DNA from 3 places in the Heyndrickxia acidicola genome. Region 1 is predicted to be linked to each of the others. Evidence: riboswitches for the same ligand, from Rfam matches in the RefSeq annotation. Region 1 holds a riboswitch; each other region holds the start of a gene.
What was found. A riboswitch is a leader RNA that binds a small molecule or an ion and turns the genes downstream of it on or off. The one in region 1 is predicted to bind cyclic di-GMP.
Positions count from the first base shown of each region.

Region 2: linked by a shared signal. The riboswitch ahead of A5N88_RS07320 (hypothetical protein) and the one ahead of A5N88_RS13590 (hypothetical protein) in region 1 are both predicted to bind cyclic di-GMP.
Region 3: linked by a shared signal. The riboswitch ahead of A5N88_RS19320 (EAL domain-containing protein) and the one ahead of A5N88_RS13590 (hypothetical protein) in region 1 are both predicted to bind cyclic di-GMP.

Region 1 is NZ_KV440953.1:2,895,382-2,899,345, reverse strand. Features, by position in the region: gene A5N88_RS13595 (hypothetical protein) at 138-641, shown strand; gene A5N88_RS24425 (aspartyl-phosphate phosphatase Spo0E family protein) at 872-1,039, opposite strand; cyclic di-GMP riboswitch class I at 1,386-1,474, shown strand; gene A5N88_RS13590 (hypothetical protein) at 1,520-1,822, shown strand; gene A5N88_RS24420 (aspartyl-phosphate phosphatase Spo0E family protein) at 1,944-2,117, opposite strand; gene A5N88_RS13585 (spore germination protein) at 2,397-2,618, opposite strand; gene A5N88_RS13580 (hypothetical protein) at 2,771-3,022, opposite strand; tRNA gene A5N88_RS13575 (tRNA-Pro) at 3,175-3,243, shown strand; gene A5N88_RS13570 (CotD family spore coat protein) at 3,437-3,898, opposite strand.
Region 2 is NZ_KV440953.1:1,566,566-1,572,963, reverse strand. Features, by position in the region: gene A5N88_RS07330 (hypothetical protein) at 1-253, shown strand, start outside; cyclic di-GMP riboswitch class I at 339-426, shown strand; gene A5N88_RS07325 (hypothetical protein) at 473-775, shown strand; cyclic di-GMP riboswitch class I at 915-1,001, shown strand; gene A5N88_RS07320 (hypothetical protein) at 1,047-1,349, shown strand; gene A5N88_RS07315 (hypothetical protein) at 1,425-1,763, shown strand; gene A5N88_RS07310 (hypothetical protein) at 1,776-2,156, shown strand; gene A5N88_RS07305 (GH25 family lysozyme) at 2,176-3,306, shown strand; gene A5N88_RS07300 (AAA family ATPase) at 3,593-4,756, shown strand; gene A5N88_RS07295 (DUF3226 domain-containing protein) at 4,760-5,509, shown strand; gene A5N88_RS07290 (family 14 glycosylhydrolase) at 6,065-6,398, shown strand, end outside.
Region 3 is NZ_KV440953.1:4,153,071-4,159,468, reverse strand. Features, by position in the region: gene A5N88_RS19345 (acyl-CoA dehydrogenase family protein) at 253-1,401, opposite strand; tRNA gene A5N88_RS19340 (tRNA-Ser) at 1,585-1,675, opposite strand; gene A5N88_RS19335 (nitroreductase family protein) at 2,041-2,607, shown strand; gene A5N88_RS19330 (GNAT family N-acetyltransferase) at 2,701-3,264, opposite strand; gene A5N88_RS19325 (STAS domain-containing protein) at 3,429-4,172, opposite strand; gene A5N88_RS19320 (EAL domain-containing protein) at 4,311-5,036, opposite strand; cyclic di-GMP riboswitch class I at 5,185-5,276, opposite strand; gene A5N88_RS19315 (STAS domain-containing protein) at 5,902-6,398, shown strand, end outside.

The sequences.
Region 1 (3,964 bases):
ATCGCCAAGCTCATTCATTATCTAAAACAGAGCTCGCAGTGTTGGACGTACTAGCTCAGTATAGCTGCGTTAATTTAGGGCGGTCATTTTTACGTTAAAGCAAGATTGCCGAGGCAATAGGAAAGCCGAGGCGTACAGTGATTCGTGTTTGCAATCGTCTTGAATCGTTAGGAATCATCAGCCAGACAGAACGTATGCGAGAAACAGGAAATCGTCGGCAAACGAGCAACCTTATCAAAATACTGCCAGCTCAATTAGAGGATGATGGGCTTGCCACACCGGAAAAACAAAAGTCTGTCACACCAAAAAGCTCACAAAATCCCATAAACTCAAAAACAATTATAAATAATACGTATTCTGCTAACATCCAAACTTTTACTTCGACATATGCTCGTTTTAAATTGCTTGTAAATAGCCATGTAGAGGACTTTAAGCTAACGAACAGGATTTATGGCATTTGGTTAGCTCATAAGTCTTACCTTAAACGTGCATTCGATATGAATGACCTTCTACAAGCCAGTTTACAGGCAATTAAAGCGACTTTTCAGGCGAGTAACCGTAAATACTTACGGAGTCTAACTGGCTATTATAACGGCACCTTAGACCGTATGTTGGACCGATTATACCTTTCGTCTCTTTAATTGCTTAACCAATCGTTTAAGGTAGGAACTTTGTAATAGCTTTAGATGTAATGCGATGTATTTTGTACATATGAAAAAAAGACGTTCAGAAGGATTGCAATACCATCTAAACTAGTTATTTTTAGTGTCGGAATATCCACATTTGAAAGGTGTCTTGAAAGATGTCCAAAAGAAAAAGCCCGATGGCATCAGGAACAACGTAAACAACCCGGGCTTTATATGTTTTTAGCTTAATTTAAGGTTAAGGATTGAAATTGATCAATAAGCTTATTTAAATCTCTGCTATATTTTATGGTTTCTGGATGGTTTGAACCCTTCTTTTTCGTCACATTTATTAGTTTTTTTCGTAATTGAATAATTTGGTTTTTTAATTTGACTGTTTCAAATAAAATAGTCATTTAAAACACTCCTAATCACAAAATGTTATTAGGCTTTTATTATTACATAGCTTTATTAAGATAATATTAATTCAAGGGAACGTTCACGAAGTTGTCAAAATCATTGATTTTCAACTTAGATAATATTATACTGTTTAAGTTTTTCTGAAAAATGCTTTATTCTGTTCGATTTACCAGTTAATTACTCTCCGGTCACCACAAAAAATTCACTTGAGTCGAAGCTTTTCCCCTTAGGCTCTGTTAATCTTACCTTAACATTTTGCAAAACCGTGACTATTTACACTGAATAATCTTGAAATCTAGTAATAAAAATTAGATAATAAAGTGGGTTAATAATAATGCCCTAATTTGAAAAAGGCAAACTAATCGAAAGATTAGGACGCAAAGCCATGGGTCTAAAGCTCGATTATGAGCAATGATTGCCAGGCCGCCAAATCGGTACTGTCCGCATTTGGTTAAATTTATGTGGAGGTAATGTACATGGGTGAAGAACATGGAGAACTAAAGAGCTGGATAAGGAGATTTTACGACTTATTAGAAAAGTATCCGGATCGTTCTAAAAATGCCGCTGAATTTTTAAGTTTTCTCAGGGATTTTTTGAAGATCAGCATTAAAGATCCCCTGCCAATTGTTGAAATTATGACGATTATTAAAGAGTATAAGCCAACGGTTTTTTTCACCTTGAAGAAGATGGCCAATAAAAATATGATGCTTCAAATTTTAACCGAGTCATCAATGGAATCAAGGGTAGCAAATAATAGATTGAAAATGCTTGTCCAATAATACATTTAGTTTAAAAGCCAACATGTGATTGTTGGCTTTATCATATTTATTGGGGAAAAAATGCTGGTTTTTTTAAAAACGGACTTGGTCAGTTAAGAGAAATTACAAAAAAAGAAGCACATTAAGATGCTTCTAAACCGTTTCTCAACGTTAAATTTATTAGTTTATCTAATTCTTGGCTGGTTTTTATCGTTTCAGGATCATTGAGCCCTTTCTGAAGTCCTAAAACCATCATGGAATGCCTTAATTGCTCAATTTCATCAACTAGGTCTTTTGGTAAAAGTATTTTTAGCATTGCCGCTGCTCCTATTTGTAAGAAATGTTAATGATTTACACATTATATCGGCAGAAAAAGTAAAAAGTATTAGCGTTAAATGAATGATTTTTAGGATTTATTTTAATGAATTTAATATAAGGTGTATTGTATAACGAATAAGTAAACTTAATGTTTATGTATTAGACGAGAAGCGAATAAAAAGGCGAAATTATTACGAAAGAATAATGAGGCAGCATTTTGATGAAGAAGGCAAAAACTGCTCTCGGCTAAAAAGTTTTTGCCATTCCATACACTGCACTAATTGTTTGCTGTAATTGGCTGTTCCGCAATACTTGTATCAATAGTATTATTTGTGCTGACGCAATTGTTGCTTGTAACAAAAGCCCCTTCATTTCCGCCGCCTGCTCCATTTGTAGTTAAGCTTGATGATTTAGGGGAGAGGTAGGCGGAGTCTCCGAAATGGACCCCAGCGGTTCCGCTGACATTCAAGATTTGAACGCCTCCTAAAAAAGCCGGCATAATCAACCATCCTTTATAAAATTCCTGTTTGAGTTAGTGTATTCAACTAAGCTGCAAGGCGTATAGGCGGGTATCCCTTATGTAAAGCCATCTCCACATGGAGGCCAGAACATGTCCAGAAATGTATAACAAAAAACAAAAGGCGCTTATAGTCATTTCAATAATTGTCTTTCCACTTCTTTTACGAGGTCTGTAATATCATGTTCTCCATTGTATGTGGCATTTAGCAACTCTGTTTTCCGGTAGCCGGTTTCATATTTAATTCTTTGATACACCTGGTAACCATAGCGGGCAGCTTCCTCATGGGAATTCAGCGGGAAAGTGAGGTCATTCACTTTAAAACGTCCAAAGTGAAGAGATCGACTGCCTTCAATAACCACCAGTACTCGAATGTTTAGCTCCAATTTGAACACTCCTGGATAATTAGTTAGTTATTTAGCTTTAGTTTATGCGAAAGTATGTTCTTATACAACTGTTATGTTCATTTTTTTATAAGGTTTTGTGACCCTGGATAGTATTGTATATAATTAAATTAATTTGAATACTAAGTTATATAGGGATAGCTCAGCTTGGTAGAGCACTAGTATGGGGGACTAGGGGTCGCAGGTTCGAATCCTGTCTTCCGACTTTGCATTAAAACGATTGTGGCATCTTGACTGGATGTCTTTTTTTGAGGCTCTGTTATAGAACGCTGTTGTTTTTCAGCTCATTCGTGTTAAACACTGTTTCACACGAATGAGCTGAAAACGAGCAGCTTCAACAACATCAAAAAGCACAAGGGGTGATTGCTCACAGCCCCTGTGCTGTTCTATTAAAATTTAGCAGCAACCATGTCCCCAGCCGAAGCCGTGTCCGTGGCCAAACCCTGGTCCGTATGGCACTGGTCCTCCGCAGCAAGGATTTACTGGTGCTCCACACATGGAGTGTGTTTCGCAGCATTCATTTACACAAGATTCAGTGTGAGGGAAATAGTGCTCGTGATGAATAACGTGTCTGTTAACATTAGTAGTATGAGTTGGATGGACGTGTGCAACTACTTTATTTATAACATTTGTTTTCACATATTCTCTAGGTGGAGAAACACATCCTGGGTCAAATTGAGTTGGCATAACTGTCGGCGGACACTCTTCAACAGGCATATGGCATCCTGGTACTCCCATGTGGCCATACCCGCCAAATCCTACATTACTAGGAGCGAATCCCACATTGCTATGACCAAATCCCACATTACTAAAGCCACCCATTCCTACGTTGCTATAGCCTAAATTATCATAATGCATATTTTTTTCCTCCTCGAATTTATCTTTGATACGATATCATTATATGGTGTAATGCCTTAGTTGTAC
Region 2 (6,398 bases), 1.3 Mb from region 1:
AAAAAAGCTGCTTATTGATTATATAAAAGTAAATCTAAGCGATAAGTACGATTGGAAGTATATTATTACAAGGGCTTTAAACATTTTATTTGGTACTCCTGTAATTAAGTCTAAGGGACAGGTAAACTGTGATGAGTTGATTGTTGATGGGTTTCGTGAAAAGCTGGGGATTGATTTATTGGACCCAACAGTTTTGCTTTCACCTACTTCACTTTCAACCAGTAGATATTTGAAAAAGCTAACAGCAGAGTAGGACGCTCTGATTCAAGAACAAGCATATTTATCGAATCACTCAAGCATTGATAATTTGTGCCGATATTAATGTAGGATAATTTCCCTATTGAAAAAGGCAAACTAATCGAAAGGTTAGGACGCAAAGCTATGGGTCTAAAACTCTAATGGAGTAATGATTGCCAGGCTGCCAAATCGGTACAACCCGCATTTGGTTAAAATTTTGTGTGGAGGAATGTACATGGGTGAAAATAATCAAGAATTAAAGAATAGCATAAGAAAATTCAACTGTTTATTAGAAGGGCAACCGGACAACTCTAATTCTGTGGTTGAATTTATATCATTTCTAAGATATTTTTTAAGAATAAAGGCAAAGGATCCAATACCTACAATTGAAGTTATGACATTAATTAAAGAGTATAAGCCCATAGTTTTTAATATCTTAAAACAAATGTCTAAAAAAAATGATAGGCTAAGATTTCTAACAGAATTATCAATGGGGTTAACCTTAGCTGAAGAGAGATTGAATAAAATTATCCATTAAAAATCATTATGCATCTTTAAATAGAAGGTGTATTTTTATGTCTAAATATAGATCGGAATCACAAAGCTTAAAATTAAAATAATATTGAAACCTATGATTAAAAAACTATAATAAAATGGTATATAGTAACCAAACCCTAATTTGAAAAAGGCAAACTAATCGAAAGGTTAGGACGCAAAGCCATGGGTCTAAAACTCTTATGAGTAATGATTGCCAGGCCGCCAAATCGGTACTATCCGCATTTGGTTAAATATATGTGGAGGTAATGAACATGGGTGAAAATCAAAAATTAAAGATGAGTATTAAGAATCTTTACAATTTGCTAGAGGAATATCCAGACGAATCAACTTCTGCTTGTGAATTTTTAAACTTTCTAAGATCTTTTTTAAGAATAAGCGCAAATCCATTACCTATAAAGGAAGTTATGACATTGATTAAAGAGAATAAACCAACAGTACTTTTTACATTAAAAAAGATGTCAAATACCAATATGATGGTAAGAATCCTAACAGGATTATCAACGGATATGGATATAAGAGTGGCAGAATACAGATTGAGAAAAATAATTAAATAAATATTAGTAGACAAATCAGCACCTTTGAAAAGAAGGTGTATTTTTTATGCTCTAAGAGGAGCAAGGGGGTCAGACATGGGTGAAATGACAATGGAGCAAAGGGTTGCAGAGCATGAGAAACGCATTCAGGATCTCGAAAAGAGTTATGGGGAAATGAAAAATGAGATGCTTACGGTACGTACAAGCCAGCTAGAGATTCACAATGCTCTGCTTACAGAAAGCAAGGAGCAAAAATCATTAATTAATAAACAGCGTCAGGAGCAAGATGATCTTCTAAACCAGCTTATTGCTCATACGCTTGGAATAAAAAAAACAAGTCAATCTAAACGTTGGGAACTTGCTCTTTCTGCCATTGGTGGAGGGGGCATTTTATATTTATTAATTCAAACAACAATTCAACTACTAAAACAATAGGAGTGATTTCTAATGATGAAATACTTATCTAATCTTAACTGGTGGAAGCAATTATCCTTAAATGCATTAACTCTTTTAACAGCCCTATTAGCAGCCTTAACAACAGCGCACATTCATGTCAATTGGTTTACAAGTGACACTGTAAATGTGATTGCTCAGTTTATAATTGCCTTTGGTATTTTCTTTGTTGGCTCTTGTGCCGGTTTAATAAATACTTATTTAACTATAAAAAGCAAAGAAAAGGCTGCTAAAGTTGCTGAACAACATCAGAAAGAACAAGAAGCAGCTGCAGTCGCAAAAGTGGAAGCAGCAAAACAAATTGTAGCTTCTGCAGGCAACACTCAACCTTCTACTGAAGGTCCTGTCACAGTAATCCCAGTACATAGCAATTAAATAAAGGGGGATGAATTAATTGAAAAAAATAAATAAATTTACAGCTGGGCTAGTCCTTATATTCGGACTAGCTTTTTCTTTTGGATCTTATGCCCATGCAAGCAGCACTCCAGACGTCGATTTTATTGACGTTAGCCATCATAATAATGAAGATGGTTTACCGCTTGCTTTCTATCAGACTATTAAGGCTGGAGGTATCGGCGGGGTAGTTGTAAAGGTATCAGAAGGTTCATATTATGTGGATCCTGCAGCATCCGTCAACATTGCAAATGCAAAACAAGCAGGATTAATCGTAAATGCATATCATTTTGCCAGGTTCACTAGTAAACCTTCAGCAAAGACCGAAGCTGATTGGTTTGATAAAAAATTGCAATTAGTCGGATTTGATAAGAAAAAGGATGGATATGTTGTTGTTGATGTAGAGGCAGATACTCTCTCGAGTAACCCTGCTGCCCTTACAGAATATACGAATACATTCATTACAGAGATGAAAAACCTGGGCTATTCTCGAATGGATCTATATACTGGTTCATCTTTTTATAACAACCGATTAAAGCCACAATCCTTAAACGTTTCTAAACCATGGCTAGCATCTTATCCGGGAAATCCAGTTAAAAACCAACCTACTGCAAAGTTTAGTAATGGTAAGGGGGCGTGGCAGTGGTCCCAGAATTACCGGTTTATCGGAATGGCCAACTACGGTTATTTCGATGTAAGCGAGGATTATGCCGGGAAGTATACTGTTAAGACTGCAGCTACTCAAAAGGTGACGAAGTCCGTAGGGACCATCCAAAGTGTTTCACTTGTAAACTATATGAAGTCCAAGCACATGGACGCTTCTTATTCAAATCGTTCCAAGCTTTCCAAGTCTTACGGTATAACCAACTACCAAGGGACGTCAGCACAGAATTTAGCTTTACTTTCCAAATTGAAAAGTGGAGTTAAGCCAGCAAAGACAAATACGTCTAATAGCAAGCTTACTTCGCAGCCTATAGTAAAAAAGCTAACTACAAAAACGTATACAGTCAAAAAGGGTGATACTCTTAGTGGAATTGCCCAAAAGTATCAATTAACAGTGTCCGAGGTGAAAATCATCAATAAACTGAAATCAAATATTATTTTTCCAAAACAAAAGTTGCAGATAGAGTAGGTATAATCTATTGGTTTTTGGGGATAATTAATGTGAATCATTTTGCACAAATAGCCCTTATTGTATAAGGGCTATTTGTGCGAAATTGAACGATGTAAAACAATTAATTTTCCATTAAAAAGGAACATATTTATACTGTTTGCAATTTCTAGATAAACATCATGCTTTTCAAACAGTGAAAATTAACTAGGGGGTCTAAAAAAATTGCTTTAGACCAATTATCGACATGTAATTTTATAGAAATTAAGTATAATGGTGATAGCACTAATTTTAGGGAAATTTGAGGATGAGAGGTAAACAAATGATAAAATCCTTTAGAATTAAAAAATTCAAACAGTTTGAAGATATTCAATTTGAAAACCTAAACAAGATTAACATTTTTTTAGGTAGTAACAATGCAGGAAAAACCACGATTTTAGAATCAATCTTTTCGTTTGTAAGTGGTGGGAATGTAAATTCATATGTCAGCAATATATTAGCACGTAGGGCTAATAATATAACCGGTATATATGATTTTACCGAGAGGGTATTAGGCTTGCCTTATAACAATAACGAAAAACCTTTTAACTTTAGTTTTTCTGCGACTCATGATAATCAAGAAACAACCGTAGATCATATTTTTGAGCCGTATAGTATATTTGCAGATTTTAAACCTCAATTAATGGGTAGTTTTGGTAATGAACAAATTGAAAGTAACATTCAAATGAACCAAATTAACTTAGGTCACATAAATATTGCTTTGCAAGGAAACCAATCAAATCAGAAAATCGGTAAGTGGAATGTTAAAATAAATAATAATTTAGTAAAAAGTGTGGATTTAGGATTCCCCCCATTTTTTCCTGAACTTCAAAGTGACCCACTAATGTTAGGTAGGTTCGTGGATATACTTACTCATCGTGATCAACTTGAGAATACAAAGATATATTCATTCTTAAAACGCAATGGGATTATGGGTGACTTTCTGGAGGAGTTAAAAAGTTCATTTCCGAATATAGATGGTATAGATTCAATACCATACCCTGATGGAACTTCTTCACCAGTTTCTTTTAAAGTAAAAAATAAAGGGTTGCTGCCAATGTATAATTTCGGTGATGGTGTTCAACGCTGGTATAATATACTTGGAGGATTAATCTTGTATCAAAACGCTGTCCATTGTATAGAGGAAGTTGATGCAACTTTCCATCCTACGGCACAGAGACAGTTGTCAAAAAACTTGTATAAGTATGCAAAAAAATATAACAACCAGTTATTTTTAACTTCTCACAGCATTGAGTTTATAGATAATCTTCTACAGTCCATTTATGAAGATGATAGCACCTTGAATGGAGAAGATATAGTTAGAATAATAACTATAAAAAATGATGTCCCTAATAATAAAGTTTTTACGCGTGTCTTAACAGGTAAAGAAGCATACGAAACAAGAGAAAAATACCAATTGGAGTTAAGATAAACGATGAAGTATATAATTTTATGCGAAGGAAAAACAGATTCCATTTTGTTATCTTACTATTTAATTAAAGTCCAAAACTGGGTTTTTTATAAAAAGAATGAAAAGCCAATAAGTATTCCAATTAGAGATAAAGATAGTGAGATTGTGAGTTGGTACAAAAGAGGAGAAGATTTTTTAGTAATTTGGGGAATAGGAGGAAAGGACAAATTTGATTATGCTATAGAAAATATACTGAAATTAAACTGGTACGGTAATCCGGAGCAAATGTTTGATAAAATTTTAGTTTTAGCTGATCGTGACCAAGAAACAGAAGAAAACAAGGCAAATGAACTATCTGGATATTTTTTGAAACGAATAGAAGGAGTTAGTCTAACGAATAAACAGTGGACTAACGTAGTATATAATAACTCTTTTGATTTAAGTCAAAATTTAGTAATAGGGTGTTTGATTGTTCCGTTTGATGGTCCAGGAGCTTTAGAAACATTTTTACTTCAGGTGCTTAGCACTCAGGACGAAGAAGAGGAAATTATTTTAAAAGTAAGGGAATTCATACGTGTCACTGAATCTCAAAAGTATCTTAGAAGTACAAGGCAAAAATTAAAGGTGGAGTTTGCGACAGTAATGGCGATTATGTATCCGGAGAAGGTATTTACTATTGTTGATGAGTTACTAAAATCCATACCATGGGAACAATATACAGAATTTCAAGATGGTTTTAAAATGTTGGAATTACTCTGTGAAATAATAAATTAATTAAAAGGACTTATCTTAATAAATATATATTGCCGTATACATAAATATAAGTTATAAAAATTCATCTCTTCGGAGGTGTTTTTTTAATCAAGTGTTAAATATTCATATTCCTTCTTCTTAACCGTCTCGGTAATTTCATGTACTCCATTATAAGTAACATTCACAACTGCGTTTTTCTATATCCAGTTTCCCGACGGACATTTTGATAAATCTTTAAACCATGTGTAGCTGCTTCACCTTTGGGATCTACTGCAAATTTTAACCCCTTCACCTTAGATCTACAAAACGGATATGAACGAAACTGTCAACCCACCACACCCAAATGAATGATCGCTGCGGCGATCAGTTACTTATTCAAGTAACGGAGCATTTAGTGGAAGAAGGAATACAGTTTAAGACTAACGAATATCAATATAAGTTAGGGACTGGTAGCATATTTAAAGTGCCTAACTTTTCATTTTTGAATTTATGAAACCGTTTTCGTTGATTTGGAGGTGATGTGTATAAACAAAACTATTAAAACTAAAAAAAATTTAAGGAGGCTGGTAAACGCATATGATCACTATTAAAAAATTAACTTTACCCTCACTACTAACATTCATTTTAGTTTTTAGTACTTTTACTTCTGCTTTTGCTCAAGGGTCAACGAATGCAGGAGTGCCCAGTAATTATAAAGTTTCGGTTATGCTCAATTTACCGGATATCACAGATTTTAGTGCATTTGATAGTCAATTAACAACTTTAAAAAATAACGGTGTAAAAGCTGTTGAAGTAGATATGTGGTGGAATCACTTTGAACCTAATGCTCGTAACCAATTTGATTGGAGTTACTACCAAAACGTATTTACACATATTAAAAATGCAGGTCTTTTGATTGAGCCAATTTTTT
Region 3 (6,398 bases), 1.3 Mb from region 1:
AATAAGCAAAAAAACTATTGATTTATCGCTTTAGTGCACGAAAGGGGTCTGACCCCTTTCGCGCTTTAATGCGATAAATCCCCTTATTTCCAGGCAGCTTTTTTAATCGGATAACCGACAATACCACCTCTCAATTTCAAAACAAAAGCAGTTTCCCCTTATTGAACTGGCGGCACTTTTACACTTTAACGCACAAAAAGGGTCAGACCCCTTCAACACACTAACGTGTTGAAGGGGTCTGACCCTCATTTGCTACAGCTTGTTTATTTCACGCTTTGCCAGCTGGAGCAGCGTGATGTCGTCCATCGGCGGATTATGCAGGCCAGCACGAATGTCCCTGTACAGGCGCTGAAGCGGGCTTTTCTCAGAAAGACTTCTGGCACCGACGATTCTCATTGCCAAATCTACCGCTTCAATGCCCAAATTCGTGACCGTCATTTTGGCAGCACTCAGCTCTGGCACAAGCTGATTTCGTTCCTCTCCCTGTGCTTCATCCCACTGCTTTGCTACAGAGTAAAGAAATAAGCGTGCCTGCATCAGCTTCAATTCCATCTCACCGATTTTTTGCTGGATAGCGGGCAGCTCTGCAATCGGATGAGAAAGACTGTTCGGCGTGTAATTCTTTGCAAAGGAAATGGCTTCCCGTTTCGCGGCCTCTGCAATCCCCAAATAGCAGGCAGGAATATGCAACAGATAGCCAGGGGCTGAGCTTTTGCGGTTCCCTGATGTTTGGGCCAGGTGATGAGCGGGAACTTTTACTTGTTCAAGAATGATATCATGGCTTCCCGTCGATCTCATGGCAATGCTGTCCCAGGTTTCCTCCATCTTAACCCCTTCAGCATGGCGCGGAACCAAAAAGCTTCCAATTTCATTTGTCTCCTCTATCGTTGCTGTCACGACAAAAAAATCGACCATAGGTGCCATCGTGGAAAACGTTTTACTCCCTGTAATGCTCCACCCGTCTCCTGCCCTCTTCGCAAGTGTTGTCGGCTTTCCTCCGCGTGTAGGGCTCCCGGTTTGAGCTTCTGTTGCGTATGTGTTAAAAACAGCACCATTTACGGCATAATCAAACACTTCTTTTAATAAAGAAGGCTCCCATGGCCTTTCTTCAGAAAGATTCATCATCATCCCCATATGCCATCCAATGGAAAGCGAGGTAGCGCCGTCACCTACCGCAATAGCTTCCTGCAGACGTACAAGCTCATATAAGGAAATTCCGCCGCCTCCAAATTCCTTTGGGACTGTTAAGGCGGTATATTTACTATTTTTCAGTTCCTCTATATTTTCAAAAGGAAACCGGCCAGTTTTATCATTGTCGGCTGCACGTTCCTGAAAAGGAAGGGAAAGCTTTCGGATTGCACCTAACCGTTCATCAAGTGTCTGAATGGATAAAAGATTCACTGTGTTCTCCTCCTGTCATACATACACTCATTGTAATGGGTATGCGAATCATTTACTAGTAAGTTGATCTGAATAAACGGTTAGATGCACAAGTCTCACTTAGCTCACAAGGGAAAATCAACAAAAAAGGCTTTCTTCTGCACATGTACAAAAGGAAGCCTCATTCGTTGTTGTTATGTAATATGGCGGAGAAGGTGGGATTTGAACCCACGCGACGGTTGCCCGCCCTAACGCATTTCGAGTGCGCCCCCTTCAGCCTCTTGGGTACTCCTCCGGATAAAATAGCACTCTAAAAGTATACCAAAAATCGCTTGCTCTGTAAATTGGTACGAGCTAAAAGGAGTACCTCCCGATCCTAAGAAAACCGCACAAAGTATTATGCCATTCTGGCTGTTCCTTCAAGATTGGTTCTCCAAAGAAGACAACAGAGAAAAAAACAGGCTTTAACACATTAAAGCACAGAAGGGGTCTGACCCCTTTTATACGTTAAAGCACAGAAGGGGTCTGACCCCTACCCTTCTCATAGGCATTTGTGGTATGCTTGTGGAAAGGCTTCCCTTTGGAAGATGTCACCAGTCCAGTGAGACGGCAGTCTCCATGGACAGGCAAATTAGTATAGTTAGTATCGGAGGTTTTGCTATGGAATTAGCTCAGCTTATTAAAGAAAGACGTACCGTTAACGCATATGAGGATCGTCCGGTTTCTGTAGAGTTAGTGAAAGAATTGCTGGACACTGCCATGTGGGCTCCAAATCACAGAATGACCCAGCCTTTCCGCTTTATCCTGACGGTAGGCGACGGCAGAAAACGCCTAGCTGAAGTAAGCAGAAATGTTGCGAAAAAGAAAGAAAAGGATCCAGATTTAAGAGAAAAAGCCGGAGAAGCAGGCTACCAAAAGCTTATGGGCTCTCCTGTCCTCTTAACGGTCGTGATGAAAGAAGACCCTAATCTCGGAATACGTGAAGAAGATTACGCTACAGCCAGCTGCGTTATTCAAAATCTTCACCTCCTTGCACTGGAAAAAGAACTTGGCATGGCCTGGAAAACACCTGCTTACATTCTTCAATCGGATTTTCGTGAAGCAATCGGCGTTGAACCCGGCGAGAAAATTGTTGGGTTAGTCCACCTTGGTTATCCAGCAAAAATTCCTCCTGCTAAAACGCGTAAACCGCTTGATGAACTATTAACGATTATCGACCATGAATAATAAAGAAACTCCTAATGCTGAGCTTGGCATTAGGAGTTTTTTCTCGATATCTACAAATTCAGTTCTAAACCTTCCCAAAGACACTAAGATCCCTCAATCAAACACCTTAGCAAACACACACATATCCCTTAACCCATCTCCCAAAATGGCGCGGCTTTCATTTTTCAGGATGCCTTCCAATGTAAATCCTAAGCGTTCAGGGATGGCTCTGCTTTTGACGTTTGTGGAATCGCAGCGAATTTCAATCCGTCGCGCTTTCAGCTCACGTCTTGCGAATTCCTCAATTCCCTGTGCTGCTTCTGTCATATACCCTTTACCGCTAAATCTTGTATCAATCCAATAGCCGATTTCAAACTTTGGGATGGACCAATTGATTCGATGCAGGCCTGAAGAAGCAATAAATTGTCCGCTATCTTTTAAAAATACCAGCAGCCTTAAGTCTTCACGCTTTAAAAAAGCCACATATGACTCTCTGGTATTTGCTTCGGTTTCTTCAATCGTTTGATCTATTTTAGCCCACGGCATCCATGGCTTCAGCTCTTCAATTGATGCTTGAATCGCTTCCCAGACCGCTTTTCCATCGCCAGGCTTTGGCATTCGAATGATTAACCGCTCTGTTTCAAACTCGTTAGGAAAATCTAAAAGAATTGGTTCCATACTGTATCCCTCTTTCTTCAGTGAAGCGTATGCTTTATAACTATTCGCTCCCTGAAATCGATAATCCTTCTAAATTCCCAGTTCACATTTCAGCCGCTTAAAAAACATATCCTGACATACAAGCATAAAAAAAAGCCGCTTCCATTAAAAAGCAGCCATGTCCATCACTTTAATTTCCCTTTTAGAAATTCCAACGCCTGAAGCATATCGGCAAATGTTTCCATGTCCGTAAAATCAATGCCTTCATTCACTACCTGAATGGCTACTTCAGGGGTAATTCCTGCAATAACAATTTCAATCCCGATCAGCCTAAAAGCTGCCAAAATGTTTTTAAAGGATTGGATAGAGGACAGGATCCTGACAGCAGGAAGGGAAGAAGCATCGAGAACCAAAGAACGGAGCTTCAGATTCTTTGTTTTTTCCATTGCCCTTGCACACAGATTGTTAAAACCATCGAGCCCGAGATCAAAAGGAAGATTTTGAAGGACAACCATGCCAATTCTCTCTGCCACTGGAATAATGCTAATAGCGATTTCCTCCATAAAGGCTTTGTATTCTTCCTGTTCAAGGTAGCGCTCTGTAATATCTTCAAATTCAATCATGGCACCCGCAATTTCACCATTTTCATCCTTTAGCAGCACAGAGCGCTGGCTCAGTGTTTTCTCATAGGGGCCCCAGTTATAAGGGAAGACCTCATAATAATAGTTTTCGCCTCTTTCAAGAGTATGCTGAAGAGTCCTTGTGAACTCTGGAGGATAATTAAAAAATTTATCAATGTTTCTGCCAATCGCCTCTTTAGGCTCAATTCCTAATATGGTCTTGCACATTTGATTTGCAACTGTAATGGTAAAATGGTTATCGATGGCCATTACTGCAACGCTCAATTTCTCCAAAACTAGTGAATTCATTCCATCCCCCCCTTTAGCCTATATAGATTATCTCAGCGTACGGCAGCTGTCTGTTAAATAACAAGCAACCTCCAACATCAGCCTCGGCCAAGCATATAACGCCAGTAAGCATACATTCTATTCTGCACTTAGTATATCTTAAACAACCACCTGCTGGTATGCTTTGGGAAGTATTGCCGGTCTTCCAAGAAAAAACCCTTGAGCATATATCACACCAAGCTGCTTTGCCATCTCCAGCTCCAGTTCTGTTTCAATCCCTTCTAAAATAAGCTTGCTGTTAAATTGGCTGCAAAAATCCAGGCAATATTGGATGATCGCTTGCTTTTTTAAGGAAGAAGATAGATCCGCAGTCAAATACCGATCTAATTTAATAAATTCAGGAACCACTTCAATAATGGTTTTGAAATGAGAATAGCTTTTTCCAAAATCATCAACTGCAATCCTGATGCCAAGGCCTCTTAGTTTTTCCAGCTTTCTTATCATTTCACTGCTTACCGTCATTTCCTCAGTTTCACTAATTTCCAGTACGAGTTGTTGGCCTTGGTTCTCCTTCATTATTTTATTCACAAAATTTAAAAAATCTTTGTTTTCTAATGTGGATGGAATAATATTCAGGAATAATAGCCCGTTATCAATTGAATATCCGGCGGATTGATATGTGAAAATGGCCTTTTGAAGTGAACGAGAATCCAGCTCAAAAAGACTGTTCTTCTCTTTTGCCTCTAAAAATGCCTGCTCCGGATTAGGATATTTTTCCGAACGAAGCAGCCCTTCATAACCAATCACTGAGTTACTTTGAATGTTATAAATGGGCTGATAATGATGTGTGAAGTTTCCTTTCTCAATGACCTCATGAATTGTCATCTCCCGCTCTCCCCTTTTCTACAATGATTATGATCGCCAAGCTAAGAGGGGCATTTGCAGGCCATGATAATAGCGTGCCAATACGAAAAAACAGGAAAGCAGCAACCGAAATATGAACGGAAGCTTCCCTATTTAAGTCCACTGCTTATTCGGCGGCCCGACTGCCCTAGCATTTCTTTGTACTGCCTTAGGCTCGCGGCTTTGCGTCCTTATTTTTCAATAAGTTTGCCTTTATCGAATGAATAGTACATTTATTTCCATTATAATGCTCTTTTTCGTCAAAAGTCTACAATATTCTGCATTTTTTTAGGTTAAGAGGCCTATTCCAGTTGAACTATACATATGGAGTAGGTGAAAAAATTTCTGAATAAAGTAAACAATAATTTAAGGGAATTTTAAGATTTCTTTTCTATACTTGTAATCAGGACAAGCATTAACCCTTTTTTACTTTTAACCCCCTTATATTTGTTTTGATCCGGCCTTTGCTGCCGGATTTTTTTTTGAATCCTTTTCTACAGCGCCAATGCGCCAGCTCCTTGAAGCGTTTTTCTCTTAGAGGAGTCTCTTTGCTTCAATCAACTGTGGATTAAAATCATCATTGGTATAACATAGCCATTGGCAGCGTTCTGGTCTTCCTGCAGTTGTCTTCTCAAGGTACTCGTTTTCATCTTCGATCACCATTAGATATAGAATTTGCATAGTGCCTTGTACATAACTCCCTTCAATTGTAAAGACTAATTTTCCATATATTAAACTAAAGCGGCTCTTTTTCCTTATCGTAACGATGTGAATAAATATTGAAAATGGGGTATAAGGTAAAAAGCTTGAATGTCAGTTAAGCTGTGAGTTTAGGGAGAGGATGAATATGAAACACGAATTAATGTATATCGGAAATAAAATTATTCAAAACAGCCAGCTGCTGGCTGAGCATGTTGGGAGAAAGCAAGGCGATGCATTTGAGAAAAAGCTGGATGCTGCTCCTCTCCCGCTCGAGGAACGAATAGAATATCGGGCTAGTCTTATACAGCTATTTGGGCAAGCTCTGTATAGGGAAAACAAAGATATAGTAAGAGAGGTTGAAAAATGGGCCAACAATGCAGGACATGCTGCAATATTCAACCATTTACCCTTAAATGATGCGCTTCAAGCCATTACATGCTATCGAACGGTTATTTGGGATGTTTTTTCTGAAGAGCTTGAAAAAAACCAGTTCTCGGCTATAACCATGCTCGACGTTTCAAGGATTATTGACCCTTTGCTCGATCAGATAAGCCGTATTTATGGAAAGCTCTATGACGAACATAATCAACATCTGATGAAGCTTGCATACACAGCACTGGAAGAGCTGTCTGTTCCTGTCGT